2 regions of the Kocuria sp. KD4 genome follow, and region 2 is predicted to be linked to the other one. Evidence: predicted binding sites of a transcription regulator. Region 2 holds the regulator's gene; the other holds the start of a gene.
What was found. The regulator HrcA, encoded in region 2, represses chaperone genes, less so after heat shock. The targets are predictions, from matches to a motif close to TTNGCACTCGNNNNNNNCGAGTGCNAA.
Positions count from the first base shown of each region.

Region 1: a site for HrcA is predicted at 7,050-7,076, ahead of HBK84_RS11915 (Hsp20/alpha crystallin family protein). Genes of this name have one in related genera too.

Region 1 covers NZ_CP050449.1:2,658,644-2,673,737, reverse strand. The annotation lists gene HBK84_RS11935 (GNAT family N-acetyltransferase) at 1-96, opposite strand, end outside; gene HBK84_RS11930 (D-serine ammonia-lyase) at 158-1,492, shown strand; gene HBK84_RS11925 (TetR/AcrR family transcriptional regulator) at 1,637-2,338, shown strand; gene HBK84_RS11920 (MMPL family transporter) at 2,517-6,293, shown strand; gene HBK84_RS11915 (Hsp20/alpha crystallin family protein) at 6,443-6,937, opposite strand; gene HBK84_RS11910 (ChaB family protein) at 7,197-7,616, shown strand; gene HBK84_RS11905 (GNAT family N-acetyltransferase) at 7,680-8,159, opposite strand; gene HBK84_RS11900 (1-phosphofructokinase family hexose kinase) at 8,221-9,183, shown strand; gene surE (5'/3'-nucleotidase SurE) at 9,403-10,287, shown strand; gene HBK84_RS11890 (NUDIX domain-containing protein) at 10,522-10,956, opposite strand; gene HBK84_RS11885 (nitronate monooxygenase family protein) at 11,039-12,052, shown strand; partial or broken gene HBK84_RS12950 (encapsulin) at 12,187-13,296, shown strand; gene HBK84_RS11870 (FAD-binding monooxygenase) at 13,492-15,094, opposite strand, start outside.
Region 2 covers NZ_CP050449.1:1,508,947-1,524,040, forward strand. The annotation lists gene HBK84_RS06810 (DUF3043 domain-containing protein) at 1-19, shown strand, start outside; gene HBK84_RS06815 (quinone-dependent dihydroorotate dehydrogenase) at 92-1,186, opposite strand; gene HBK84_RS06820 (isoprenyl transferase) at 1,373-2,164, opposite strand; gene recO (DNA repair protein RecO) at 2,244-3,002, opposite strand; gene leuA (2-isopropylmalate synthase) at 3,094-4,848, opposite strand; gene HBK84_RS06835 (LCP family protein) at 5,020-6,459, opposite strand; gene HBK84_RS06840 (GTPase Era) at 6,726-7,775, opposite strand; gene ybeY (rRNA maturation RNase YbeY) at 7,828-8,283, opposite strand; gene HBK84_RS06850 (PhoH family protein) at 8,331-9,416, opposite strand; gene HBK84_RS06855 (GerMN domain-containing protein) at 9,561-10,517, shown strand; gene HBK84_RS06860 (16S rRNA (uracil(1498)-N(3))-methyltransferase) at 10,540-11,301, opposite strand; gene dnaJ (molecular chaperone DnaJ) at 11,298-12,440, opposite strand; gene hrcA (heat-inducible transcriptional repressor HrcA) at 12,495-13,517, opposite strand; gene HBK84_RS06875 (DUF3097 family protein) at 13,681-14,559, shown strand; gene HBK84_RS06880 (DUF4870 domain-containing protein) at 14,773-15,094, shown strand, end outside.

The DNA of each region.
Region 1 (15,094 bases), 1.1 Mb from region 2:
TCGCGTGGTGGAACGCAGCTGAACAGTGGTGCCGCGCAACAACCGGGTGCCGTACTCCAGGGCCGCCTCTGGCGTGCTCAGGGTGTCCTTGGTCATCTGGGCATTGTATGGGCTAGTCCGGAACGCGGGGATCATGATTCCGCGCCATGATGGGGCCATGGATACGCCGGAGATGGAACCCACCGCGGAGCCGACGAGGCAGCGCGGGTCATGGGGTGCGTCGGATCCCGTGCTGCCCCGGCTGGCTCGGGAGGAACCGCTGACGTGGTGGAACCCCGCCGCGGTGGACAGCGCCCGCGGGCTGGCGGCTTCCGGGGTGGACCCGGCCCTGGTCGACGACGCCGCGGCGCGCCTCGAGCGGTTCCGGCCCTGGATCGCGGCGACCTTCCCCGAGACCGCGCCCGCGCGGGGGCTCATCGAGTCGCCATTGGACGAGGCCGGCGAGTGGCAGCGCGTTAGCGGTATCCGGACGGGGCGGGTCCTGCTCAAACGTGACGACATCCTCCCCGTGAGCGGTTCCATCAAGGCCCGTGGCGGGGTGCACGAGGTCCTGCAGTACGCCGAGACGCTCGCGGTGCGCCACGGCCTGCTGCCGGAACCACCGCGGCCCGGACCGGACTACACCGTGTTCGGGGCCGAGCCCTTCCGCCGGCTCATGCGGGAGCACCGCGTGGTCGTGGGTTCCACGGGAAACCTGGGGCTGTCCATCGGGATCATCGCCGCGGCGCTCGAGCTGCGGGCCACGGTGCACATGTCCGTACACGCGCAACAGTGGAAGAAGGATCTGCTGCGCTCGCGGGGAGTGGAGGTCGTGGAACACAGCACCGACTACACGGAAGCCGTCGCGGCGGGGCGTGTGGCCGCCGAGGCGGACGAGTCGGTGCACTTCGTGGACGACGAACACTCGCTGAGCCTGTTCGCGGGGTACGCCGTGGCGGGGGCGCGGGTGGCCCGGCAATTACATGACCTGGGTGTCGCTGTGGACGCTGAGCATCCCCTGTACGTGTACCTCCCGTGTGGCATCGGGGGAGCCCCGGGCGGCGTGGCCTACGGATTGAAACGGGAATTCGGGGATGCAGTGCACTGTGTGTTCGTGGAACCCACCCGCGCACCCTGCATGCTCCTGGGTGTGTACACGGGTCGTCATGACGGGATCTCGGTGGCGGAACTGGGGTTGGACACCCGTACGGTGGCGGACGGGCTCGCGGTGGGGCGGGCCTCGGGATTCGTGGGTCGAGCCGTGGAAGGGTTGCTCGCCGGTTACGTCACGTGCACGGATGAGGCGATGTTGTCCCAGGTCAGGAGCCTGCATGGCGCGGAGGGCATGGTGGTGGAACCCTCGGCCGCCGCGGCCCTGGACGCACTGCGGCGCGTCGCCCACGAGGGGGCGGGGGAGAACCCGATCAAGATCCCCGACGGGGCCACCCATCTGGCCTGGCTCACCGGTGGTGGCATGCTCCCGGATCACGTGCGGGCGGGATACCTCGCATGACGCTCCGACAACCGACGTTCCAGGGACCGACGCCCCCACCATCGATCCCTCAAGGACTGACGTACGCAGACCTGGCAGGGAGGTGATGAGAGCCTCCTCATCAAAAGATGCACACAGTGCAATTACTGCCGTACGATGGATCACGTGTTGACCACGTTGCTGTCCGGATGCGCCGACGACCGTTCGGGTGAGCCTCGATCAGGGGAGCCCAAGGACAAGCGCGAAGCCATCCGGCTGCGCAATCGGCGGGCCATCATCGCGGCCGCGGGTGAACTGGCCACCGAGCTGGGCACCGACCGCGTGACCGTCAACGAGTTGGCCGCGCGGGCGGGGGTCTCCCGCCGGACCATCTTCAACCACTTCCCCTCGGCCCAGGACGCGGTGTTCGAGTACCTCTCGGAACTCGTGGCAGGGCTGATCGACGGGGTGCTGCGGGATCTCCCGGAGCCGACGACGCCGAAGGGCACGACAGCGGCGACCTCGGACGTTTCCCTGGGGGACGTCTACCGGCAGTTGATCGGATCGCTGCGCACCCACACCCTGATCGAGGAACTCCAACCGGTGTTCTCCGTGGACCTGCAGGACACCCCCGCGGCCTCGCTGTGGGGATTCAGGGTGACCCGCACCGCCGTGGACCGCTTGAACGAGGTGCTGCGCGAACGACTGCCGCAGCACTCGTCCTTCGAGACGCACTTGGTGGCCACCACGCTCATCAACTCGTTCGCTGAGTGTCTCGACGAATGGGTTGCGCGCACCGGGGGCGAGCTGGACAAGCGGGGCCGCCGGATCTGGGACGAACTGTTGACCACCGCACTCGGCGTCCTGGGGCGGGGCTTCGATTCCTGATGCCGCGCACCGATCCGAAACCCTGACCAGCACCACCGGCGAGCCCCCGACGCCGGGGCCCGAGACCGCAGACCGGCGCCGCGGCGTCGTCGACAACCGCACAGCACCCATGGACCGATCAGCCGCCGCCCCGCGCGACGCACCCACCAGAAAACTTCCGATTCAGTAGGAGAATCCCGTGGCACGACTTCTGTACAGGCTGGGCAAGAGCGCAGCCTCCCACGCGTGGGCGGTGATCTTGGTATGGCTCGCGGTGCTTGCGTTGGCCGTGGGCGGGGTCGCCATGTCGGGTGTGAACCTGAGCAACGCCATCACGATCCCGGGCACCGAGACCCAGAACCTCGCGGACCGGCTCAAGGACGAACTCCCGGAGGCGAACCAGGGTACCGGGCGCGTCGTGTTCTTCACGGAGGACGGCTCCGAGTTCACGCAGGCCCAGAAGGACGGCATCGCCGAGGCTCTGAAGGCCACCGAGGACGTGGACCAGGTGGCCTCCACGAGCAACCCGTTCCAGACGCAGCAACAGCTGGACGACGGTCGGCAGCAGTTGCGGGACGGCCGCCAGCAGCTCGAACAGGGCGAGCAAGCACTCGCACAGCTGCGCCAGAACCTGCCGCCGGGCGTGAGCGAACAGCGCATCCTGCAGCAACGCGGGATCGACCCGCAGCAGATCGCCCAGCAGAAGGCCCAGCTCGAAGAGGGTGAACGGGCCATGAAACGCATGGGTGACTACCGCGTGGTCTCCCGGGACGGCAACTCCGCGATCAGCGTGGTGAGCTTCTCGGTGGACCAGACCTCCGTGGAATCGGACACCAAGAGCGCAGTGATGGACGCCATCAAGGACCACCCCGTGGACGGCGTGGACGCCGAGTTCTCCCAGGAGCTCGCGCAGGACATCTCTTCCCTAGTGGGTCCGGCGGAGATCGTGGGCGTGATCATCGCGGCCCTGGTGCTGCTGATCATGTTGCGCGCCGTGGTCCCCGCGGCGCTGCCCGTGCTGACCGCGCTGTTGGGCGTGGCCATCGCCACGAGTGCCACCCTCGCGTTCTCCGGCGTGATCGACATGATGTCCGTGACGCCCATGCTCGGCGTCATGCTGGGCCTGGCCGTGGGCATCGACTACTCCCTGTTCGTGCTCAACCGGCACCGGCAGCAGTTGCGACGAGGTATGCCCATGCGGGAATCCATCGGGATGGCCGTGGGCACCTCCGGAACCGCCGTGTTCTTCGCGGCGCTGACCGTGATCGTGGCCCTAGTGGCTCTGAACGTCACGGCGATCCCGTTCCTGGGACTCATGGGCACCGTGGCCGGTGTGGCCGTGGCGGTCGCCCTGCTGTTGACCCTGACACTCACCCCTGCTCTGCTCTCCCTCGCCGGGCGGCGTGTGCTGCCCAGGAAGGTGCGGGACGCCGCGCCCCGCGAGGAGAACATCGACGAGCACGACGTCCCCCTGCACCTGCGCCACCCCTGGATCACCACCCTGGCGTGCGCGGCCGTGCTCATCGTGCTCGCGCTGCCGGCCCAGACCATGCGCCTGGGCCTGCCGGACGCGTCCACCGAACCCCAGGACAGCACCCAGTACCAGGCCTACCAGCGCATCGCGGACGACTTCGGTGCGGGTGAGAACGGACCCCTCGCCGTGGTCGTGGACCTCCCCGGGGGTCTCAACGACGCCGAGGCCACCGACAAGATGAACACGGTGGCGGACCGCTTGGCGCAGCAGGACGACGTGGCCAACGTGCTCCCCGGTGTGACCACGGACGACAACACCACCGGCGTGATCCAGGTGATCCCCTCCTCGGGACCCGCGGACGCCGCGACCGAGGAACTCGTCAACAACATCCGGGACCTCAACGGCGATCTCCAGGCCAATGAGGACGTCCACGTGGGCGTGGCCGGCACCACCGCGGCGAACATCGACGTCTCCCATTTGCTGGGCGAGAAACTGCCCCTCTACCTGGGCGTCGTGTTGGTCATCTCGCTGTTGTTGCTGCTCATGGTCTTCCGCTCCATCCTGGTCCCGGTGATCGCCACGCTGGGCTTCCTGCTCTCCGTGCTCGCGGCCTTCGGTGCCGTGGTGGCCGTGTACCAGTGGGGTTGGGGTGGCGCCGTGTTCGGCGTGCACGATCCCGGGCCCATCCTCAGCTTCCTGCCCACGCTGATGATCGGCATCCTGTTCGGCCTGGCCATGGACTACCAGTTGTTCCTGGTCTCCGGGATGCGCGAGGCCTACGCCCACGGGCACCCCGCGCGCCAGGCCGTGGTCTATGGCTTCAAGGCGGGCCGCTCCGTGGTCACCGCCGCGGCGATCATCATGATCTCCGTGTTCGCGGGCTTCATCTTCGCGGACATGGCCATGGTCCGGCCCATCGGCTTCGCACTCGCGATCGGCGTTCTCCTGGACGCGTTCGTGGTGCGCATGCTCCTGATCCCCGCGGTGATGCGTTTGCTGGGCGAGAAGGCCTGGTGGCTCCCGCGCTGGCTGGACAAGATCCTCCCGCACGTGGACGTCGAAGGTGAGTCCCTCGCCGTGCAGGGTGCCGGGCAGTCCGGCACGGTCTCCGAGGGCGACGCCGCCGGGTCCGCCCCCGTCACCGGTCGCCATCGCGCGGTGTCCGGGAAGCGCCGGGGAAAGTCCGGTCACGGGCAGCACGCCGCGACCGCCGCCGTGGCCACCGCGGGTGCGGCCGGCGCCGCGGGTGCGGCCGGTGTTTCCGGTCGGACGACGTCGCACGGTCACCGTGCCGGGGCCGGCGAGCGGACCCACGGTCATGTCGGGAACCACCGCACCGCGGCCGATCACCGTGCCACCTACCACCGGGGATCCGAGCGCCGCTCGGCCGGGCAGCACCATGCCACCGGGACCCCTCTCGGTGCCGTGGCCGATGACGCCCAGCGCCGCGGTGAGCCCGCGGGCGCTGCCGAGAATGGGGGCTCCCGCGAAGACACCGCAACGCCCGGAACCGCGGGGACCCAGCGGCGTCGCGGTCGGCACGCGGCGGCTTCCACGAGCACATGCATCGCCGAGGACCGGGCCGCCAAGCCGTCCGCGGACGTGATCGTGCGCGCCGCGGACCCGGTGCTGCGCGCCACGAACCAGGCGTTGCGGGTGCTCCCGGACGTGCTGGATTCCGAGGAGAAGCTGCTCGAGTCCCTGGCCGTGCGCGGCGAGGAAGCGGCACCGCACAAGGCGATGCACAAGCGCGCGAGCTTCGAGAAGGTCATGGTGGCCGGGTACCCGGTCATCGTCGCGCGGCCCAAGGCGGCCATCACCCGGGCGGACGCCCCGGTGGTCGTGCATTGGCACGGCGGCGCGTACGTGAACCCCATGACCACGGTGCACTGGCGCTGGATCGACGCCCTGATGCAGCGCACCGGGGTCACCGTGGTGGTGCCGGGCTACGGGCTCGCCCCCGATCACACGGTGGACGAGGCGCTCGAACTCGCCGACGGCGTGTGGGACCTGGCCCGTTCGTTCGGCCCGCGCGTCTTCCTGTCGGGCGACTCCGCCGGCGGTGGTCTGGCGTTGGCCCAGGCCATGCGACTGCGGGACGCGGACGATCTCGGCGTGGCGGGTTTGATCCTCATGGCCCCGTGGGTGGACACCACGGTGACGAACCCCCAGATCGAGGCGTACCGGGACGCGGACCACATGCTCGGTACCGACGGCGCTCGGGCCGCCGCTCGTTGGTGGGCCGGCACACGGGACGTCACCGACCCCATGGTGAGCCCCGCGTTCGGCGACGTGCGCGGACTGCCCCGCACGTTCGTGCTGCAGGGTGACCGGGACATGCTCTACCCGGACACCATGGAGTTCGTGGCCGAGCTGGTGCGAGCAAACGTCGACACTACCGCGGTGGTCTGCGAGGGCGGACCGCACGTGTACGCGCTCATGGTCTGGTCCTCCCGCGCGTCCGAGGACCTCGACCACGTGGTGCGGTGGATGAACCGCTGACCCCGTCGTGAACATGACTGTGCCCCGCAGGGTGACCTGCGGGGCACAGTCATGTCATGGGGCGGTGAGCCCCCGATTGAGCAGGCTTGTTCCGACCGGGTGGATTCGCCGGTCAGCGCCGGTGAAGGGCCGGTCCTGATCGGCCCTGTTCAGTCCTGCGACCCCTCGGAGTCCTTCTGCACGTTCTGCGAGCGGTCCTCGTCCGAGCCCTTGTCGTGCTCCAGGACCACGTTGTCGTGGTGTTCCTGGCCGGTGGCCACCTGGATCTTGCGCGGCTGGGACTTGGGGGACACGGGGATGGTCACGGTCAGCACGCCGTTGTCGTACGCGGCGGTGATGTTCTCCGTGTCGATGCCCTGGCCCAGGTTGAGCTGGCGGACGAACGAGTGGCTGCGGCGCTCGCGCACGATCCACTTGGTGTCCTTCTCCGCGGAGGGCAGACGACGCTGCGCACGGATGGTCAGCAGCTGACCGTCCACGTCCACGTCCACGCTCGTGGGATCGATGCCCGGCAGGTCCGCGGCAAGGTAATAGTTGGCGCCCTGACGGTAGAGGTCCATGGGCATCTGCTCCAGGCCGTTGCGGCCGGAGAGGACCTGGTTGGCAAAGTTCTGGACCTCGGAGAACGGGTCGAATGTAGCCATGACGATTACTCCTTCACTCTGCGGCACCCACGTGCTGTGCCCCGCGATCCGGTCGATTACCCGCGTGGTGCCATCACGTTTCTTGAGTCTCTGTGACTCAACAACGTTTAATATAGCAGGCTGTCGGCGGAAGTGCTAGTCACTGACGCACGAAAGCTGAGTGGCACTGACTCAAGCAGCGGGCGGGCCTGTCGCAGCGGCGTCGGCGGCGCGTAGGATCGAGTCACCAGTGACACCCGAACGCTTTGAGGAGGCCCCCGTGCCCAAGGCGAAGAAGAACGGCCACGCGCGTCAGGACGAGATCCCGTCCACGCTGCAACGCTCGGACGAGAAGGCACAGGACACGTTCGCGCAGACCTACGACTCGGCGCAGGAGGAATACCACGACGACGCTCGGGCGGCGCGCACCGCGTGGTCGGCCGTCAAGCACACCCACGAGAAGGTCGGGGACCACTGGGAGCCCAAGGAGCACAACGGGCCCTCGGACGACAGCGCCGAGAAGGGCGGTCTGAACGCGGAGGACACCGCCGGCGGGGTGGACGCTAATGCCAGCAAGGAGCACCTGTACGAACTCGCCCAGGAACTGGACATCACGGGACGCTCGGACATGACCAAGGACGAATTGGTCGAGGCGATCGACAAGGCCAACCGGAAGAAGACGCGCGAGGCCCGCGACTGAGGTTCACCGCTCGGCGGGCTCATACCCTGCGGGTTTGTGACTGCTGGCCTGCGATCGGTGGGTCTACAACTGGCGGGCCAGGAAGACCGAGGCCGTGGTGGCGTCGTGGAAGGAATCCACGGGCTCGTAGCCGCGCTTGCGGAACATCGCGATCCCCTCGGTCATCTCCTCGTTGAGGGAGACCACGGCCGTGGTGGCGCCGAAAGCGCGCACCTTGTTCTCGAGTGCCCGCACCAGGGTGCGCGCGTGGCCCTGTCCGCGGTGTTCCGGGGTGACCCAGATCCGGCGCAGTTCCACGCGGTCATCGTCGAGTTTGCGCACCGCGCCGCACGCGATGACCGAGCCCGTGACCAAATCCGTCATGAGGAAGAAATCCCCGTGCGGCGGAGTGACGTCCTCCGGGGCGGTGACCTCGGTGAGTTCGGGATCGAAACCGCCGTCGATCCGGTTGTTCAACTCGCTGAAGTACGCGCTCAGGGCGCGCAGCGTGTGCTCACTGGCGGCCTGACCTTCCACGATACGAACCGGTGCGGTGACGTTCATCCCACCATGGTGACACCTTGGTGTGCTGTTCACCAGCGCCCGTGTCATGTAGCTTTCGTTCGTGACCGAGACCCGCCCCGGCCCCAAGCCGCGTATCTCCATCCTGGTTCCCACTCCGCTGCTGATCACGGAAATCACGGAACCGGCTGCGCATCGTAACCGTAGTTCCCACGAGTCGGACGTGCATATGCACCCCGGCGGGCAGGGGCTGTGGGTGGCCCGGATGGCCGGGTCGCTGGGGGCGGACGTGTCCGTGAGCGGGCCGTTCGGCGGGGAACTGGGCTCGCTGATCCGCACCATGCTGGACGGGTTGGGCATGCAGGTCAATGCTGTGCGCTACGGGTACGGCAACGGCGGATACGTCTACGACCTGCGCGGTGAGGACCGGGAGACCGTGGCCCATATGCCGCCCCCGGAGCTCTCCCGCCATGAACTGGACGATCTCTACGGCACGGCGTTCGTGGACGCGCTCGCCTCGGACGTCCTCACGGTCACCGGGGCCGAACCCGGGGACGTGGTGCCGGCGTCGTTCTTCGGCCGCCTCATCCAGGACACGCGGGATGCCGGGACCACCGTGGTCGCGGACCTCAGCGGCAAGCCCGCACTGGCGGCCGTGGCGGCTAACGTGGACGTGCTCAAGATCAGCCACGAAGAGGTGCTCGATCTCGAGCTCGTCGCGGAGGACACCGCGGAGGCCCTGGTGAGCGCCGGACACATGCTGCTCGAACGCGGTGCGGGCGCCGTGGTGATCTCACGAGCCAAGGACCCCGCGCTGCTCGTGGAGAAGGATTCCGTGCGGGAGGTCTCCGCGCCGTCCATCACACCGCTGGACCACCGAGGGGCGGGGGACTCGATGACCGCGGGGATCTCGGTGGGTCTGGCGCGCGGTCTCGCTCTCGTGGAGGCCGTGGCCCTCGGTGCATCAGCGGGAGCGCTGAACGTGGCGCGCCGCGGCCTGGGGACCGGCAACCGCACGACCATCGAGAAGTTCGCCCGCGAGATCACGGTGCGCACGCTGTCCTGACGTTCCGGGTGCTTGACCTGTGGCTCTCCGATTCGGTGCCACGACCCGGCTCCGGCTCGACGCGCCGAGCAGTTCGGTCTGACGCCCAGTGCACCCTGACCGGACGTGGTCGCGGGCAGTTCGGCCCGTGTGAAGCGTGACCGGGTTGGTCCTCCTGGGTGGCCTGGCCCGAGTACCGGGCTCTGGTCCGCGTGACGGGCGCGTGTCACCATGGTGCACATGCACATCCTGGTCACCAATGACGACGGCATCTCCTCCGCGGGACTTGCGGTTCTCGCGCAGGCAGCCCTGGACCGCGGGCACAGCGTCACGGTGGCCGCTCCGGCCGAGGAGTACTCGGGTGCCAGCGCCTCGCTGTCCGGCGAGGAGGTCGATGGCCGCATCGCTCTGGTGGAGGCCGCGCCGCCGAACATGCCCGACGGTGTGGAGTGCGTGGGTGTGAAGGCCGCCCCCGCTCTGATTGCCTTCCTGGCCTCCTACGGCGCGTTCGGCAAGCGCCCGGACATGGTGCTCTCCGGGGTGAACTTGGGGGCCAACACGGGCAGGGCCACGTTGCACTCGGGGACGGTGGGTGCGGTGCTGACGGCCGCGTCCCACGGGATCCCCGGCATCGCGGTGTCCATCACGTCCGGCGCGCCGCAGCACTGGGACACGGCCCTGCTGGTCACCCGATTCGCGCTGGAGCACTGGGAGGACCGGCCTTTCGACGAGTGGATCCTCAACCTCAACGTTCCCGACGTGGCCCCCGGGCGATTGCGCGGTCTCAAGCCCGCCCACCTGGCGAGCTTCGGGGCGGTGCAGGCGCAGATCGGCCGCGGGGACGAGAAGCACATCGCGGTCACCTACAGCGCGGAGACCGGCCCGGAGGAGCCAGACAGCGACCACTACCTCCTCACCCACGGCTGGGCCACGGCCACGCTGCTGCGCGCCCCCGTGGACGACCGCTCCCAGGACACCCACGCCGTCCCCCGCGAGGACCTGGGGATCACGGCCCCCACGCCCTTCTGGGACGTCACCCTTCCGGGCCTCACGGACGACGACGCCGCGGTCCCGGGCACGGGGGACGTCACCGTGGACGCCGCCACGGTCATGCGCCGCACGTGACCCGGCGCCCCTGTTGTCGCGGCGTGGAACATAGTGAAACGGCGATACCCCAGTGACCCGCCCCGGGAATGCCCGCCCATGTGACCCTCGCAAACCCTTGGGCACGCGGAAGCCAGTCCCAAAATTCTGGGCATGCGGAAGCCAGTATTCGGGCGGTTAAGTGGCTTTGGAGTGCCTGAAAATCCGCGGTGGGCCTCTACGTGCCTCAAACTTTGCCGGTGGCCTCCGCGCGCCTCACGACTCGCAGCCGGAGACACATGCCCCGCTGGACGCGGCACGCAGCGCCGGGAGAGCATGCAACCGGGCCAGGGGAGCGAGGTCCGTGACGTCCTCCGCACCCGCGAGGGGCTGCCACCGCAGTTCCACGATCTCCGCTGCAGGCACGGGGGTGTCGGTGAGCGGCACGGTGCTCACGAACACGTGACTGTGCAGCGCGTGACCGGGTTCGTTCGCGGCATCCGAGTGCCATTCCCCCACGGGGCGCAACTGCTCCGGGGTCAGCGAGATCCCCAGTTCCTCCCGGACCTCGCGGATCCCGGTCTCCAGCGGTGTCTCGTCCCCCTCTGGCTTGCCCCCGGGGAACATGAACATCCCGGTCGAACGCTTGCGCACGGTCAGGACCGCCCCATCCGAGGCACGCCGCATCACCACGCCGGTCACCTTGATCACGGGACGTGAGGGGGTCCTGTCGGCGCTGGTGAGGGGACTGGCATCATGGGAATCCGGCACGCCCCCACTATAAGGAGCCACGATGACGAACCCTCTGCACGATCTGTCCGTACCCGTGGTGCAGGCGCCCATGGCGGGTGGCCCCTCGAGCTCCGCGCTCGCCGTGGCCGTAGCGGAAGCGGGCGGACTGGGGATGCTGGCCGCGGGTTACAAGTCCGCGAGTGCCATGGCGGAGGAGATCCGTGAGGTCGCCGCACGCACGGACCACTTCGGGGTCAACCTCTTCGTCCCCGAACGGGACCCCTCCGATCCGGAGCAGCTCGAGGCGTACGCGCGAGCCCTCGTCCCCGTGGCCGCCGACCTGGACGTCTCCGCCCCGCAGCCGGGCCCGTTCACGGATGACGACTACCCGGCCAAGCTGGATCACCTCGTGGCCAACCCCGTGCCCCTCGTCTCGTTCACGTTCGGACTGCCGGGAGCGGCCGACGTTGCGCGGTTGCGTGAAGCGGGCAGCGTCGTCGTCCTCAATGCCACGGACGCGCGGGAAGTCGAGGCCGCGGTGGAACTCGCACCGGACGCGATCGTGGTGCAGGGGCGCGAAGCGGGCGGACACCGGGCCACACACGGCCAGGCCACGACCCCGGAGGACATCAGCACCGCGGAACTGCTCGACCAGGCGCGTGAGTTGAGCGAGATGCCGTTGATCACCGCGGGCGGGATCGCGAGTCGCGAGGACGCCGCGGACCTGCTCGGCCGCGGAGCCGTAGCGGTGCAAGTGGGCACCCTGTTCCTCACCGCGCGGGAAGCGGGGACCAAACCCGCCCACCGGGAGGCCCTGCTGAACAGCGGGGGCAGGGACACCGTGGTCACCCGGGCGTTCTCGGGCCGCTGGGCCCGCGCCCTGCGTAATGGGTTCACCGACCGACTCGGATCTGCGCAGGTGAGTGGCTACCCGCAGGTGCATTACATGACGGCGCCGCTGCGGGCCGCGTCCGCGGGCGACGCCGAGGGGCTGAACCTGTGGGCGGGCACCGGTTTCGGCGCGTGCCGGGACACGAGCGCGGCGGAGATCGTGGAACTCTTCCGGGGGCTGTGACCCACTGCCGCGGGGCGGTACCTGAAGGCTAGCGTGGGAAGGACAGCACACCCGCCCACCCCGGATCGACCGCGCTCGGTACGTCCAGGGCGCGTGAGCATCCGGGTGGCGCACCGCCCACCCATGGAGAGCCCATGCCCACTCGGAAGATCGTGGCCGCCCCGGCCAAGTCCGCGATGTTCCTGGTCCTGACCATCGAGGAGGGATCGGAGGCGGAGGTCGCGGACATCCTCACGGGAGTCTCGGACCTCACCAAGGCGGTCTCGTTCCGCGTCCCCACGAGTGACCTGTTGTGCGCGGTCGGTATCGGCTCCGATGCGTGGGACCGGCTCTACGATGCGCCCCGCCCCAAGGACCTGCACCCGTTCCCGGAGATCGTGGGTCCTGTGCACGCGGCCGTGTCCACCCCGGGGGACCTGCTGATCCACTTGCGCGCGGTCTCCCAGGACATGTGCTTCGAGCTGGCCAAGCACCTCATGAAGCGCCTGGGCCCGCACATGGACGTGGTGGACGAGGTGCAGGGCTTCACATTCTTCCAGGAACGCGATCTGCTGGGTTTCGTGGACGGCACCGCGAACCCGAAGAACGAGGACGCGTTCACGGTCGCGGTCGTGGGCGACCAGGACCCCACCTGCTGTGGCGGCAGCTACGTGCACGTGCAGAAGTACCTCCACGACATGGGCGCGTGGGAGGCACTGTCCGTCACGGAGCAGAAGCTGGTGATCGGGCGAACCAAGCTCGAGGACATCGAGCTCTCGGACGAGGACTAGCCCGCCAACTCGCACGTGGCCCTCAACGACCTCGACGACGTGGACGGCCGGGCCCGCGAGATCATGCGCGACAACATGCCGTTCGGTCGCGTGGGCACCGAGGAGTTCGGCACGTACTTCATCAGCTACGCCGCGGATCCGGGCGTCACGGAGACCATGCTCGAGGACATGTTCCTGGGCGACCCTCCGGGCACCTACGACCGCATCCTGGACTTCTCCACCGCGGTCACGGGCTCCCTGTTCTTCGCGCCGCCGCGTTCCTTCCCGGATGACCCGACCACGGTGCCCCCGCGCGACGGCGCCCCGGACGCGGACCCCGCGGGCACCGAGTTCTCGGCACTGGGAACAGGCCACGTGAGCGACCTGACCGCGGACGCCCCCTGCATCCAGGCCCTGCAGCGCCGCATGGTGCGCGTGGTGGAACTGCGCGCTCCGTTCACGGTCCGGCGCACGGACGTGGACGCCGTGGCCCGCGCCAAGACCGAACTGCGCCTGGGCCTGGACGCCGCGATCGGCTACTCGTCCCACACCGCGGAGACCGTGGACCTCTACTTCCGGGAGACCCTCACGTTCCGGGTCAACACGTCCGAGGCGAGCGTGGTCATCACTCGCTGGGCCCGGCCCGGGCTTCGTCACGGCTCACCGGGAGTGCCCCCCCGGGGGGCCGGATCAGTTCCTGCGCAGGAACTTCCCGAAGAACTCGGCGAGTTCGTCGGTCGCGTCGAGCGGCAGGACTGCGGCCACGTAGTGATCCGGGCGGACCACCACGACGACGCCGTCGCGGCTGATCGTGCGCACGTCGAAGACGTCCTCGCCGGGGATCGCGGCGTAGACGCGCTCCCAGTAGTTCAGCTCAAACGGGCCCACCTGCGGCTTGAACGCGCGCGGCACCTTGGTGATGTCGACGTCCGTGTAGGGCTGCTGGTAGGTGACGTCCACGTCGAAGAGGGTGGCATCGCCGTCGTCATCACGGCGCAGCGCCACAAGCGGGGATGAAGGATCGTTCTGCCACCACTCGGCGAACGCGGTGGTGGGGGAATCCGCCCCGGCCACGGAGCTGTCCGCGAAGACGTGGATGCGCCAGCGCCCGTCCGCGGTGGCCTCGTGACCCTGGTGCACCACCATGGAGTCGCACACGCGCTGGACGCGCGCGGACTTGAAGCGCTTACCCACCGGGTAGCCCTCGGCGAAGTCCTGGTGGTCGGTGCCCGCCGTGATCAGGGACGGCTGATACTCGGTCATGAACCCGGCCGGGAACTCCGCGGTCTTCACGTAAAAGTCCTCGAGGTACGTGGGGTCCGGCAACTTGTCCTGCGGGGTGGCCATGAGGGTGGACCACTCACGGTCGAAGTCGATCAGGTTCTTGGCGATCACCTGACGTTCCTCGGAGTAGGTGTCCAGCAGCGACTCGTCCGCGCGCCCGGAGAGCACGGCCCCGAGCTTCCAGCCCAGGTTCCAGCCGTCCTGCATGGACACGTTCATGCCCTGGCCGGCCTTGGCGGAGTGGGTGTGGCATGCATCCCCGGCGATGAACACGCGGGGCACGCGGGTGCCGCGGTCCTCGGTGTCGACGTCGTCGAAGTGGTCCGTGAGGCGGTGGCCCACCTCGTACACGGAGGCCCAGGCCACGGACTTCACGTCCACGCTGTAGGGGTTGATGATCTTGTTCGCGCGGCGGATGATCTCCTCCACCGGGGTCTTGCGGATCTCGTGGTTGTCGTCCTCGGGGACTTCGCCCAGATCCACGTACATGCGGAACAGCAGCCCGCCCTCGCGCGGGATCAACAGGATGGAACCGTTCACGGAGTTGATCGCGCACTTGGTGCGGATGTCGGGGAAATCGGTGTTGGCGAGCACGTCCATGACGCCCCACGCGTGGTGGGCGCCCTGGCCGCTGAGCGTGCGACCGATCGCCTTGCGCACGCGGGAGGACGCGCCGTCGCACCCGAAGACGTACTTGGCGCGCACCGTGCGCTCCTCGCCCTCGGGCTCACCGGCGGCGTAGCGCACGGTCACGGCCACGGGGTACTCCTGGTCCTGGTCGATCTCCAGGTTCACGAACTCGATGCCGTAGTTGGGCGTGATCCGGGCCGGGCCGCGTTCGGCCGAGCGTAGGAAGTAGTCCAGCACGCGGGCCTGGTTCACGATCAGGTGCGGGAACTCTGACACGCCGTGGGGGTCATCCGCGGGGCGGCCGGTGCGCACGATGTTCTGGGGGTTGGTGGGATCCGGGTTCCAGAAGCACATCTCGCGCAGGTGGTACGCCTCCTGC
Region 2 (15,094 bases):
GGGCGAGCGTCCCGAGTAACACCCGCAGAACCCGCGAGGGGTCGGCCCACCATAGTGGGCCGGCCCCTCGTTCCATCGGTTCCGTGGGTACTCAGTGCGAGGTGCGCCGTGCGGCCCGGCGCAGGCCGCGGTTGATCCGCGCCGCCCAGAACGGCCCCTCGTACAGGAACGCGGTGTAGCCCTGCACCAGGGAAGCACCGGCGTCCAGTCGCTCGATCACGTCCCGGGCACTCGTGGCCCCTCCCACGGAGATGAGCACGAGGTCCTCCCCCACGTGACCTCGCAGCAGCTTGAGCACCTCGATGGAACGACGCCGCAGGGGCGCCCCCGAGAGTCCGCCGGCTCCACACGCGACCACGTCCTGTGCGTCGCTGCGCAGGCCGAGCCCCTCGCGGGCGATCGTGGTGTTTGACGCGACGATGCCGTCCAGCCCCAGGTCCCGGGCCAGGTCCGCGACCGCGAGGACGTCCTGGTCCGCGAGGTCCGGAGCGATCTTGACGAGCAGCGGCACGTGCCACGACGTGACCCGGTCCGCTTCCTCCCGCACGGCTCGCAACAGCGGTCGCAGCGCATCGAGCTCCTGGAGTTGGCGTAGTCCGGGGGTGTTCGGGGAGGAAACGTTGACCACGAGGTAGTCCGCATACGGGGCGAGCACGCGGGTGCTGCGCACGTAGTCGTCCGTGGCGTCCTCGAGACCCACGGCCTTGGTCTTGCCGATGTTGACGCCCACCACGGGGCGCGCACGATGCGTACGGGCGGCGTCCTGGGCGAGGCTCTGCAGTGCCGAGGCCACTCGCGGGGCCACGGCCTCCGCTCCGTCGTTGTTGAAGCCCATACGATTGATCACGGCGCGGTCCTCGACCAGGCGGAACAGCCGCGGACGGGGATTGCCCGGCTGACCCTGGCCCGTGACCGTGCCGATCTCCACGTGGCCGAAGCCGAGGTTCGTCAACGCGTGGGTACCGGTAGCGCCCTTGTCGAAACCCGCGGCCAGACCGAATGGGGACGGGAAGGTGAGCCCCATGACATGGACCTCGTTGCCCGGATCCGGGCGGGTGAGGCGGTGCAGCACCCGCCCCAGGCCCACACGGCGGGCCAGCTTGATCCCCGCGAACCCCACGGTGTGGGCGAGTTCCGGGTCCATCCGGGAGAAAACGAGATTGAAGAAAGCGGGGTACACGCGCATGGGGCCAGTTTTTCACACGGGGTGCCCGCTCCCGGACCACCTCGGGCGCATCACCGGCGGGTATGCCAAGTGGGCGCTGATACGACGGGAAGACGAGTTCAGGTTAGATACAGTCTCAATCTAAACTCGAATTATAAGTATCAATATTCAGTTGAAACTCTAAATACTGAGGACCCAATTCAGCGGTTACTCCCCCGTGGCCGGGGCCGTCTGATCCATCGCTCCCCCGTATCGTCGGTTGCGGTGAGCGTAATCCTCTACCGCACGCCACAGCACACGGCGGTCCATGTCCGGCCACAGGATATCCAGGAACATCATTTCCGCGTATGCGGACTGCCACAGCATGAAATTGGACAGCCGCTGTTCTCCCGAGGACCGCAGGAACAGGTCCACGTCCGGTAACTGGGGCTCATCCAGGTACCGCTGGACCATGTCCTCGGTAATCGACCCGGGCGTGAGCCGCCCCTCCTGGACGTCCCGAGCCATCGCGACCGCGGCGTCGGCGATCTCCGCGCGACCGCCGTAGTTCACGCACATGGTCAGCGTGATGACATCGTTGTCCTGGGTCTCGCGCTCCGCGGTCTCCAGTCGGTTGATCACGGACTTCCACAGGCGGGGGCGCCGCCCTGCCCACCGCACCTTGATCCCCCATTCCTTGAACGTGGGCAGCTGGCGGGACATCACGTCCCCCGTGAAGTTCATGAGGAACGCGACCTCGGCCGGGGACCGTTTCCAGTTCTCCGTGGAGAACGCGTACGCGGACACGTACGGGATCCCCAGGTCGATGGCTCCCGCGACGACCTCCATGAGGGCTCGCTCACCCTCCCGATGCCCCTCGGTACGCGGCAGTCCGCGGTCGTTGGCCCAGCGGCCGTTGCCGTCCATCACGAGGGCCAGATGTCGGGGAATGGCATCGCGATCCAGGGCGGGCACCGTGGCACCGCTGGGATGGGGCGGCGGCGGGGCGAAGCGGCTCATGCGGGGATCCTTTCGAGAAGCGACGGGGTGGTCCTCCCCCACCCTAGAACTTCCCACCGAGTAGCGGGCACTCCCCGCCTCAGCCGTCCCCTCGATCCACGAGGGCCAGGGAACGCACCGTGCGCTCCATGTGCCATTGGATGTACGCCGCCACGAACCCGGCAGCTGCGCGCGCGGTCTTGGTGTCGGCGGCGTCGATCGTGGACCAGTCCCCGCGCAGCAGCCCGTCCAGCAGCACGAACGTGGCCGCACTGGGCGCGGCGGATCCCGGCGGACGGCACTGAGGACACACCGCACCGCCGAGGGCCGCGGAGAACGAGCGATGGGGCCCGGGAGCCCCGCACCGTGCGCAGTCCACGAAACTGGGCGTCCAACCGGCCAGGGCCACGGCGCGTAGCAGGTAAGAGTCCAGGATGCGCCCCGGTTCGTGCAGACCACGCGCGAGGGCGGACAGCGCTCCCACGAGCAACTGGTAGTGCTGGACTGCGGTGTCGTAGTCGTCCGCGGTGAGTTTCTCCGCGGTCTCGACCATGGCCGCCGCGGCGGTGTATTTTTCGTAGTCGGCCACGATGCTCTGCCCGTATGCCCGTTTGCCGATGGCCTGCGACACGATGTCCAGGTTCCGTCCGTGCACGAGCTGCACCTGGGCCACGTGGAAGGGTTCCAGGCGCGCACCGAACCGCGACTTGGTGCGCCGCACCCCCTTGGCCACCGCCCGGACCTGGCCGTTCTCGGCCGTCAGCAGGATCACGATCCGGTCCGCTTCACCGAGGTCGTAGGTGCGCAGCACCACGGCGTCGTCCCGATAGCTACGCGATGCGAAGGTTGAACGGGCCATCGGGTCATTGTGCCACCTACCCCGGACACGACTCCGCTGCGGCGCACCCGGGTGCCCGCAGCGGAGTCGTCGGAGAAGGGAAGGAGCGCGCTCAGTCCTGCTGGGCCAACTGCGCGTCACGCACGGCGCGGTTGACCGCGGAGATCACGGCCTTCAGGGACGCTCGCGTGGTGTTGTTGTCCATCCCCGCACCCCACAGCACGCGGTCACCCACGGCGAGCTCCACGTAGCTCGCGGCCTGCGCGTTCGCGGACGCGGACAGCGTGTGCTCGGTGTAGTCCAGCAGGCGCACGTCCACGCCCTCCGCGTTGAACAGCTGAATCAGCGCGTCGATGGGCCCGGTGCCGTGCGCGGTGCGCTCGTGGTGCTCGCCGCCCACGTCCAGGCCGATCTCCAGGACCGTGTTGCCCTCGTCCTCGGCATGGGTGGAGATGGACGTGATGCGGTAGTGACCCCACAGCTCGCCGCCGCCGTCCTTGGCGGGCAGGTACTCGTCGGTGAAGATCTTCCACAATTGCTGCGCGGTGACCTCCGACCCCGAGGTTTCGGTGTACTTCTGCACGACCCCGGAGAACTCGATCTGGGCCCGGCGGGGCAGGTCGATGCCGTACTCGCTCTTGAGCAGATAGGCCACGCCACCCTTGCCGGACTGGGAGTTCACGCGGATCACGGCCTCGTAGCTGCGGCCCACGTCCTTGGGGTCGACCGGCAGGTACGGGACGGCCCATTCCATGTCATCGATGTCCACGCCCCGCTCCTGCGAGTCCCGCTGCATGGCCTCGAAGCCCTTCTTGATCGCGTCCTGGTGCGAACCGGAGAACGCGGTGAAGACCAGGTCACCGCCGTACGGGCTGCGCTCGGGCACGGGCAACTGGTTGCAGTACTCCACCGTGCGGCGGATCTCCTCGATGTCCGAGAAGTCGATCTGCGGGTCCACGCCCTGGGTCAACAGGTTCAACCCCAGGGTCACCAGGTCCACGTTGCCGGTGCGCTCGCCATTGCCGAACAGGCACCCCTCGATCCGGTCCGCCCCGGCCAGGTAGCCCAGCTCGGCGGCGGCCACACCGGTCCCGCGGTCGTTGTGGGGGTGCAGCGACAGGATGATGTCGTCGCGGTGGTACAGGTGCCGGCCCATCCACTCGATCGAGTCCGCGTAGATGTTGGGAGTGGCCATCTCCACGGTCGCGGGCAGGTTGATGATCATCTTGCGACCGTCACCCACCTCGAAGGTCTCGGCGACCTCGTTGCAGATCCGCGCGGCGAACTCGAGCTCGGTGCCCGTGTAGGACTCCGGGGAGTACTCGTACGTGACGTCGGTGTGCTTGAGCTGTTCCTCGTACTTGCGGCACAACCTGGCACCGGTCAGGGCGATGTCCACGATGCCGTCCATGTCGCGGTCGAAGACCACGCGTCGCTGCAGGGTGGACGTGGAGTTGTACAGGTGTACGATCGCGTGCGGTGCGCCCTCGATCGCCTCGTACGTGCGCTCGATCAGGTGCTCGCGGGACTGCGTGAGCACCTGGATGGAGACGTCCTCCGGGATCAGGTCGTCCTCGACCAGGGTGCGCACGAAGTCGAAATCAGTCTGCGAGGCGGACGGGAAGCCCACCTCGATCTCTTTGTAGCCCATCTTCACCAGCAACTGGAACATCTTCAGTTTGCGCTCGGAGTCCATGGGGTCGATCAACGCCTGGTTGCCGTCCCGCAGGTCCACGGCGCACCAGCGCGGGGCCGTGGTGGCCACCTTGTCCGGCCACGTGCGGTCGGACATGTCGAACGGGAAGTTGTGGTGGTACGGGGTGTACTTGTGGACGGGCATTCCGGAGGGACGCTGCAAATTCTTCATGGGAAGGGGGCCTTTCGATCAGAAGCTTGTGGGCCGGCACCACGGAACTCCGCAGCGGGTGGTCGGCCGTAAGGATCGGTTCAGGCCCCGCTGCGGCACGTAAGCAGGAGTAGCGTCTTCCCTTGCCGCATGTGATCCAACGTACCACCAGGTCGCCGGCACACCGGATCGTTACCCCGCCGCGGTCTCCTGGCACGTGAACTGCTCCGCAGTCTGGCCCTGCAGGTCGTCCGGCAGGGCGGCGTTGCGGTCCATCGTGTCACCGCTACGGAAGTCCTGGCCCACCGCGACCTCGATCCCGGGCACATCGTAGCTCGCCACGAGTTGGCTCGGTGAGACGTTCAGGACAGCGGCGACGTCGTCCGCGGCCAGCGCCCAGTTGGGGTTGTAGAACATCTGCGTGGCCGCGAGCTGCGTGCCGGAGGACGCGGTGCGCGCCTGGTCGTAGCCGGCGCGTTCGAGCACGCTCACGAGCTGGTGGTCCCGGCCCCCGGCGTCCGTGCGGTTGCTCACCGTGATCGGCACGAGCGACGGGTCCACGGCGGGGCCGGTCGCGGTGGGCGATGCCGCCGGCTCGGTGGGGTGCGCGGCACTCGGCGCGGGGGTGGCGGTCTCCCCCATCGCGTGGGAGGGCCCGGGGGACGCCGACGGCGCGTCGCGGGCCTCCGTGACGGAGACGTCCCGACGCAGGGTCTCGAAGAGCCGCTCGGCGGGCTTCTCGTCCAGCTGCAACCGGTTGGGGTCCTGCGGGTAGGGCTCGGACGGCGCGGTCACGAACGCGATCCGGCCGGGATCGATGCCGTTGAGCGCACCGGCCATGCCCACGAGGGTGGGGATGGAGGTCAACCCCTGGTCCACGTGCAGGTTTTGGGTCATCACCTCGGCGATGTGGTAGAGCTGCGGGAGGTTGGTGAGCGTCCCGTCCGCCTGGATCTTGCGCGTGAGGGACGCCAGGAACGACTGCTGCGAGCGGATGCGGGCCTCGTCCCCACCGTTGCCGAACGCCGCGCGGGAACGCAGGAACGCGAGTGCCTGTTCGCCCTCCACGGAGGAGATCCCGGCGGGCAGGCGCAGCCCGGACTTGGGGTCATCCACGGGTTCGTTGACGCACACCTGCACGCCGCCCACGGCGCTGGAGAGTTCCTTGACGGCGTTGAAGTCGGCGAGCATGAAGTGGTCGATGTTCACGCCGGTGAGTCGGTTGATCGCGGCCACGGTGCACCCAGGGCCGCCGTGTTCCACCGCACTGTTGAGCATCCCGGTCGTGGCCGGGTACACGGTGCCGCTCGTGGGGTCCGTGCACTGCGGGATCCTGACCATGAGGTCCCGGGGAAAGGAGACCACGGTGACGGCGTCGCGGTTCTCGGTCACGTGCATGAGCATCATGACGTCGGTGCGGCCCTCGGCGTCGTCCTCGCTGCCGTATTCGCTGTTGCCCTGACCGTGGCGGGTGTCCGAGCCCATGACGAGGATGTCCAGGGGGCCGTCGTCCACGTTCTCGGCACCGTCGGAGAGGTTCAGGGGGCTCGAGGTGAGGTTGCCGGTCAGGCGCAGCGCGGCGATCCCGCCGATGCCGAGTACGGCCAGCAGCCCGAACACGGCCAGGATCACGGCGATCCTGCGTACAGAGGAGCGGTGGACATGGGCGCGGTGATGACGTCCGGTCTGGCGCAGGTCGTACGCCTCGCCGTCGCGATCCGTGCGGCGGGCCGGGTGCGTACTCCACGGCGCGCTCGTACGCGAACTCCGGCGGCTCCGGCGTGGTGCTGAGCTGGGATCCACCGGTGACGTCTCCTGGGGTCTCGGATGGGGGGCGTGCGGCCCTGACTGGTGGGTCAGGCTACGGCACCGGGTTGACGTGTGGTGTGTGTGTCCGGTCAGAATCCGAGCTTGGACAGCTGTCGGGGGTCCCGTTGCCATTCCTTGGCGACCTTGACGTGCAGGTCCAGGTAGATCCGGGTGCCCAGTAGAGACTCGATCTGGGCTCGCGCGCGCGTCCCGATCTCGCGCAGTCGCGCACCGCGCTTGCCGATCACGATGGCCTTCTGGGAGTCCCGTTCCACGTACAGGCTCGCGTGGACGTCCAGCATGGGGTTGTCCGGTGAGCGGCCTTCACGTTCGGAGACCTCGTCCACGACCACGGCGAGCGAGTGGGGCAGTTCGTCCCGCACGCCCTCGAGCGCAGCCTCGCGGATGAGTTCGCCCATCATGGTGACCTCCGGCTCGTCGGTGAGGTCCCCTTCCGGGTACAGGGGCGGGGAGACGGGCATCAGTGACACGAGCAGCTCGGCGATCTCGTCCATCTGGAAGCCGTCCGCCGCGCTCACGGGGATCACGTGGGCCCATCCGGCCGGCGTGTCCTCGGTGCGCTGCGCGGCCGGGCGACCGCCGGTGCCCTTGGCGGACGACGCCGCGTCGCGACGTCGTCGTCGTGCCTCACGCTGGGCGCGCTCCTCGGTGACGACCTCGCGCCCGAGCTCGCTCACGGCCACGAGCTGTTCGGCGAGGCGCTGCTGGGGGACGAGGTCCGCCTTGGTCACGATCGCGACCACGGGGGTGCGTCCGACGGCGGCGACGACCTGCTGGGCGATGTACCGGTCCCCCGGGCCCACCTTCTGGTCCGCGGGCACGCAGAACCCGATCACGTCCACCTCACCCAGGGTCTGGGCCACGACGTCGTTGAGCCGCTGACCGAGCAGCGTGCGCGGACGGTGCAGGCCGGGGGTGTCCACGAGGATCAACTGACCGTCGGTGCGGTGCACGATCCCGCGGATGGTGTGCCGCGTGGTCTGCGGACGGTTGGACGTGATCGCGACCTTGCGCCCCACGAGCGCATTGGTCAGCGTGGACTTGCCCACGTTGGGCCGGCCCACGAACACGGCGAAACCGGCGCGGAAGTCAGCGGGCTGTTCAGTGGGCTGGGTCATCGCGGGTCCTCGGTCGTTCAGTCGGTGCGGGGGTCGGAGGCGGTGCGGCGCCTCACGTCATGGTCTCCACGGGCGCGTCCCGGCCCAGGAACTCCTCGAGCAGCGAGCGCTGGGCGGTGAACATGCGGGCGCGTTCGTCCTCGTGGGCGTGGTCGTGGCCCAGCAGGTGCAGCAGGGAGTGGGTGGTGAGCAGGCACAGTTCGTCCTGGGTGCTGTGGCCGGCGGCCGCGGCCTGGCGTTCGGCCACGGGTGGGCACAGTACGACGTCCCCGAGGACGCCCAGGCTAGGGTCGTCGGGGGTGCCCTCGCGCAGTTCGTCCATGGGGAAGGACATGACGTCGGTGGCTCCGGGCAGGTCCAGCCACTGTTCGTGCAGTTCGGCCATGCGGGTCTCGTCCACCACGGCGATGCTGACCTCGGTGTCGGGGTGCAGGTGCCAGCGGGTGAAGGCGAGGTCCACGAGGGCTTCGAGCTGGTCGGTGTCCACGGCGCGGTAGGCGGTGGGCAGCTCGGCCTGTTCGGCGGGGGTGTCCCAGGGCAGGTCGAAGGCCACGCTCACGGGGTGTCTCCCCCGGTGCGCTCGGACGACGCCGCTCGGCGTTCGTCCTTGCGGCGGGCTCGTTCCACGCGGTGGCGGTTGGTGGTGTCGAACTGGTCGTAGGCGGCCACGATCTCGCCCACGAGTTCGTGGCGCACCACGTCCGCGGAGGTCAGTTCGCAGAACGCGATGTCGTCGATGTTCCCGAGCACGTGTTGGACTTGGCGCAGGCCGGACTTGGTGGTCCCGGGCAGGTCCACCTGGGTCACGTCACCGGTGACCACGATCCGTGAGCCGAAGCCTAGACGGGTGAGGAACATCTTCATTTGTTCCGGGGTGGTGTTCTGGGCTTCGTCGAGGATCACGAAGGCGTCGTTGAGGGTGCGCCCGCGCATGTAGGCCAGCGGGGCGACCTCGATGGTCCCGGCCTCCATGAGCCGCGGAATGGACTCGGGGTCCATCATGTCGTGCAGGGCGTCGTAGAGGGGACGCAGGTAGGGGTCGATCTTGTCGTTGAGCGAACCCGGGAGGAAGCCCAGTCGCTCGCCGGCCTCCACCGCGGGACGCGTGAGAATGATCCGGTTGACCTCCTTGGCCTGCAGGGCGCGCACGGCCTTGGCCATGGCCAGGTACGTCTTGCCGGTACCGGCGGGCCCGATCCCGAAGACCACGGTGTGCTCGTCGATCGCGTCCACGTAGGTCTTCTGGTTCACGGTCTTGGGCCGGATGGTCTTGCCCCGGGTGGAGAGGATGCTCGTGGACAGCGCGCTCGACGGGCGCAGGTCCTGGGCGTCACGCATCATGCGGGCCACGCGCAGCACCGTGCGTTCGGTGATCTCGGTGCCGCGCAGCGCCATCGCGAGAAGTTCCTCGAGTAAGGAGGCGGCCAGGCGGGTGTCGATCACGGGCCCCTCGAGGGCCACGTCCAGGTCCCGCACGGTCATCCGCACGGCCGGGAACTGCTGCTCGAGCAGACGTAAGGTCGCGTCCCCGTGACCCAAGGTCCGGACGGCGGTCTCCCGATCCGGTACGTGCACGGTGACGCGGGTTCGTTCGGTGGGCGGAGTGCTCAGTGCCTCGGTCCCTTCGGTTGGTTCGCTCATCGGGTCCAGCCTACCGGTGCGCGCGGACCCGGACCCGCCGGAACCGACGGGCTCGCACGCCGCAGGTTGCAATCCAATAACGGTCCGCCCGGATCCACGTGCGACGTTAGCGCCCGTGGCTCCCGGTGGGTAAGTTGTGTAGCCGTGAAAAATCCCGCAGGAACGACCGAGCCGCAGCGTCGTCGCGCCCTCGCGCCCGGCGGACTTCGGCGCGCCGCGACGGGGGCGCTCGCCGTGTCGCTCGCCGCGGTCGTGGCCTCGTGCGGGACCGCCGCCGACCGACCGGACCACAACTCCGAAGCCGCCCCCGGGATCGCCTCCGCACCCATGAACACGGACACGGCGATGGAAGGCGTGGCCACCGAACAGGCCCCCGTGTACTGGGTGGGCACCGGGGACCAATCGCGCTACCTGTTCCGCGAGTTCCGCACCCCGACCTCCCAGGACACGACCGACCCCGTGGCCCAGGCGGCACTCATGGTCACCTCGGCCACCCCCGCGGACCCGGACTACCGGTCCCTGTGGTCCGCCGTGGATACCGTGGGCACCTCCGTGTCGCCGGACGGAACCATCACCGTGGACCTGCCCGCCGCCGCGTTCGCCTCCCAACTCTCCTCGCAGGACGCGCGGGTCGCACTGCAGCAAATGGTGTACACGGTCTCCGCGGCGGCTGTGACCGCCGGGCTGTTGGACTCGTCCACGGCCAAGGAGGTGCGGGTCCTCGTGAACGGGCAGAGCGGGTACAAGGCCTTCGGAGCCGTGGAACTTAATGCCCCGCTCACGCGTGACTCTGCACTGGCCGCGCCCGTGTGGCTCGTCGACCCCCAGACCGGGGCGGAACCCAAGAGCCCCGTGACGGTCTTCGCCCGCGTGCTGCCCTCGGTGCGTGACGCCCGCTGGGAGGTGCTCGAGGACGACCGCGTCGTGCACAGTGGGAACATCGCACCCGCTTCCCCCGGCTCGGATCCGACCACGGGCACGGAACTACGCACGAGCGTCACGCTCGACCCCGGGACGTACACCGTGCGCGTGAGCGGCACGGACGATTCCGACACCACCGTGTCCGACGATCACACGATCACGGTGCGCGCCGGGGACTGAGCCCTCCCCGTTGGGTCCCGGGTCAGTCCCAGAGCCCGAGCACCGCGTGCAGCGCGGCCAGTGCCGCGGGTCCCGCGGTGGACGATCGCATGACAGTGGTCCCCAGGCGCATCGGCTGAGCACCGGCGGCGCACAACGCCTCGAGTTCTCCGTCACCGATCCCTCCCTCCGGGCCCACGATCACCGCGATCCGGGACCGATCACCCCACCGGGTCACGTCCGGGGTGGACCAACGTGTGCTCACCGATTCATGCAGCACGAGCCACAGCGTCTCGGGTTCTGCAGCGATCAGCCGGGCCAGACCCGCGGTATCCACCCAGTCACCGCGTTCGGGCCAGCGGGCGCGCCGGGACTGCTTGGCCGCCGCGGCCAGGGTGGAGTCCCACTTGGCCATGAGTTTGGCCGCGCGGTCCGCGTGGACGCGCACGATGCTGCGCTCCGCCTGCCACGGGATCACCCGGGAGACCCCGAGTTCCGTGGCGGCCTCCGCGGCCTGCAGGTCCCGGTCCCCCTTGGCGAGTGCCTGCACCAGCGTGAACTCCGGCTGCTGCGCGGCGTCGTGGTGGATCTCGTGGACGGTCACGCTCATCCGGTCCTTGGCCCCGGAGTCGAACGTGCACACCGCACGGGTGCCGTGCCCGTCCACGAGGTCCAGGGCCTCCCCCGCGCGCAGGCGCCGCACGGTCACCGCGTGCTTGGCCTCGGGACCTGCGACGTCCAGGACCTCCCCCGGGCGCGCCCGGGAGAGGTCCCCGGCGGGGACGTGGAAGACGGGGTTGGTCACAGGTCGTTGAACCGGTCCCGCAACCGGGAGAAGAACCCACCGGAGTGGTTGGTGTTCACGGTCGTGCCGTCCGCCGCTTCCTCACCGCGCAGCTCGGCGAGTCGCTCGAGCAGTTCGCGCTGTTCGGAGGAGAGGTCCTTGGGGGTCTCCACCTCGAAGTGCACTTTGAGGTCCCCGCGGCCCTTGCCCCGCAGGTGGGTGACACCCAGGTCGTCGAGCGTGACGGTCGCACCGGACTGGGTGCCGGGATCGACGTCCACCGTGCGAGCGCCGTCGAACGTCTCGAGGCTCACGGTGGTGCCGAGCGCGGCGGCGGTCATGGGGATACGCAGGCGGGCGTGGAGATCGTCGCCCTCGCGGAGGAAGGTGGGGTCCGGATCCACCTTGAGTTCCACGAAGAGGTCGCCGTTGGGTCCGCCGGCGGTGCCGGCCTCACCCTGGCCGCCCAGGCGGATGCGGTTGCCGGACTGGATGCCGGCGGGGATCTTCACGGTCAGGGGGCGGCGGTCGCGCACGCGGCCCTCGCCGTAGCACTCGTGGCACGGGCTCTCGATCACGGTGCCGAAGCCGTTGCACTGGGAGCACGGGGCCTGGGTGGTGACCATGCCCAGGATGGACTGGCGCTGGTACTGCATGTGCCCGGAGCCGCGGCACATGGTGCACGTCACGGGGCTCGTGCCGGGCTGGCAGCACGTGCCCTGGCACGTGGGGCACACGACGGCGGTGTCCACCGTGATGTCCTTCTCCATGCCGAACACGGCGTCCTTGAGGGAGATCCGCACGTTGATCAGGGCGTCCTGGCCCTGGCGGGTGCGGGACTGGGGGCCGCGCTGGCCACCGGCTCCCGCGCCCTGGAAGAATGTCTCGAAGATGTCGGAGAAGCCGAAGCCCGTACCGGGGAAGCCCCCGCCGAAGCCGGTGTCCGTGCCGTTCTCGTTGCCCGTGGCGTCGTAGACGCGGCGCTTGTCCGGGTCGGAGAGGACGTCATTGGCGTGGGAGACGCGCTTGAACTCCTCGGCGGCCTCGGGTGAGGGGTTCACGTCCGGGTGAAGTTTGCGGGCCTTCTTGCGGTAGGCGCGCTTGATCTCTTCGGCGCTGGCGTCCCGGCTCACGCCGAGGGTTTCGTAGTGATCGCTCACGATGTCGTCGTTTCTTCTTTCGTCGGTTCTACGGTCGAGCGGGGCGGGCGGCGCTCACGTGCGCTCAGCCCCCAGGTTCTTGGACAGGTAGCGGGCCACCGCGCGCACGGAGGCCATGGTCGTGGGATAGTCCATGCGTGTGGGCCCCACGACTCCCACCTTGGACGCGGCGTGCGGACCGTAACCCGTGGCCACCACGGACGCCTCCGCCAGGGGGTCGTCGCTGTGGTCGGAGCCGATGCGCACCGCGACCCCGCGTTCGTCCTGCTGCATCTCGGACAACAATCGCAGCATGGCCACTTGTTCCTCAAGCGCCTCGAGCACCGGGGAGATGCTCTGCGGGAAGTCCCCGCTGAAGCGCGCGAGGTTCGCGGTCCCGGCCATCACCAGGCGGTGTTCGTCCGACACCGCTGCGAGCACCGCGAGCGCCCCGGTCACCGCGGTCCCGGCGTCGCGCAGTTCCTCGGGCAGGGCCGGGGGCAGGGTCACGGCGGCGTCGGGGACGTCTTCCACGGGCGTGCCGAGCAGGCGTGCGAGCACGTGGGCGCGCAGCTCCAGCAGCTGGGCCTCGGTCAGGGTGACGGGCAGTTCCACGGTGCGTTGGGCCACGCGTCCGGTGGTGGGGATCAGGATCACGAGTACGCGGGCGTCCCCCACGTCCACGAGTTCCACGTGGCGCACGGTGATCCCGGTGCGCACGGGATACTGGATCACGGCCACCTGGTGGGTGAGCTGGGCGAGCAGGCGCACGGTGCGCTCCATGATGTCGTCCAGGTCCTGGGCGCCGTCCATGAACACCTGGATCGCGCGGCGCTGGGCGGAGGTGAGGGGCTCCAGGGCTGCGATCTGGTTGACGAACTCGCGGTAACCTCGGTCCGTGGGGATCCGCCCCGAGCTCGTGTGCGGGGCCACGATCAGCCCGTCCTCCTCGAGGGCGGCCATGTCGTTGCGCACCGTGGCGGAGGAGACGGGTAAGCGGTGGCGTTCCACGAGCGCCTTGGACCCCACGGGTTCACGCGAATGGACGTAGTCCTCCACGATGGCGCGCAGGATCTGCGCTCGGCGCGGATGCTCCATGTGTCTCACCTCCCGTTGCTGGCAATTCTGGCACTCAAGAGTTCACAGTGCTAATCCTGGCAGTCCAGGGCCCGTGGGTCAGGGGCCGATTTTGATACGCTCGCGGCTGATTCGCCTGCCCGGCGGCGCGCTCGCGCCGGGGCACGACGTGGAGGAGTCGCCCGTGAACGCATCCGGCTGGTCCTGGGGTCCCCAGGACCTAGGCAGTCCCGACGTCGCCCGCACCGGTCCCGTCTCCCGGGACGTCCCCGTGGCCCGGGACATGGTGCTCGAGGACGTGGAGACCGGGTGGGTGGGGGCCGTCGTGGGCGTGGAGATCATCGGCGGGATGCGCGTGGTGGGTCTGGAGGACCGGCACGGGCGCGTGAAGTCCTTCCCCCTGGGCCCGGGCTTCCTCCTGGACGGCGAACCCGTGCGGCTGGGTCCGCCCGAGACCCGCAGCGCCCCGACCAAGCCCCGGATCACGCGGTCGGGGTCGGTCGAGGTCGAGAACCTGCGCGCGTCCGTGGCCAAGGAGTCGCGTGTGTGGGTCGAGGGGTACCACGACGCCGAGCTCGTGGCCAAGGTGTGGGGCCACGACCTCGCAGTCGAGGGCACCGTGGTGGAACCCCTGCACGGGATCGACGACCTCCCCTCAGCCATCGCCGAGTTCCACCCCGGCCCGCAGCGCCGGCTCGGGATCCTCGTGGACCACCTGGTCGCGGGCTCCAAGGAGTCCAGGATCGCCCAGGAGGCGCTCGCCGTCCCGGGTGCCCGGGACAACGTGCTCATCCTCGGACACCCCTACGTGGACATCTGGCAGGCCGTGAAGCCCAGCGCCCTGGGGATCCGGGAGTGGCCCGTGATCCCGCGCGGGGTGGATTGGAAGACCGGGATGGCACGCGCGCTGGGCCTACCGCACCGCACACCCCAGGACGTGGGGCGGGCGTGGCAGGCGATCCTTGCACGAGTGAACACGTACGCAGACCTCGAACCGGCCCTGCTGGGCCGCGTGGAGGAGCTCATCGACTTCCTCACCGCCCCGGACGCCGCCGACTCCTGACCCGGGCTGCGCCTGACCTGCGGTGACCCACGACGTCGACGGCGCTCGCAGCCGGTGTTCTACGGCTTCGGTGACCCGCGTTAGCGGTAACCCCCAGCGTCGGTGACGCCTGGCGTCGTCGTCCGGCGCGAGCCACGCGGGAACGACCGTAGGATAGGAGCACCGGCGTCCTCCGACCCGGATGGCTACCGCCCGTGAAAGGCACACCCGCTCGTGACTGACGCTGCTCCCTCCCCCTCCACTCGCTCCGCCGAGACTCCGTTCGAGTCCGTGGCCCCCGTGGCGCAACCCCTGGACGTGTCCCAGGACCGGCAGTGGGCCACCCTCGCCCACCTGGGTGGCGTGGTGGGCGTACTGCCCAGCTACATGATCCACCGGGTGTTCAAGGACCGCGGTCCCTTCACCGCTCAGGAATCCCGGGAAGCCGCCAACTACACCATGCTGCCCACCCTGGTGATCCTCGCGGGCATCGTGCTCTCACTCATCCCGTTCATCGGATGGCTCTTCTCGGTCATCGCCGCCGTGACCTGGCTGT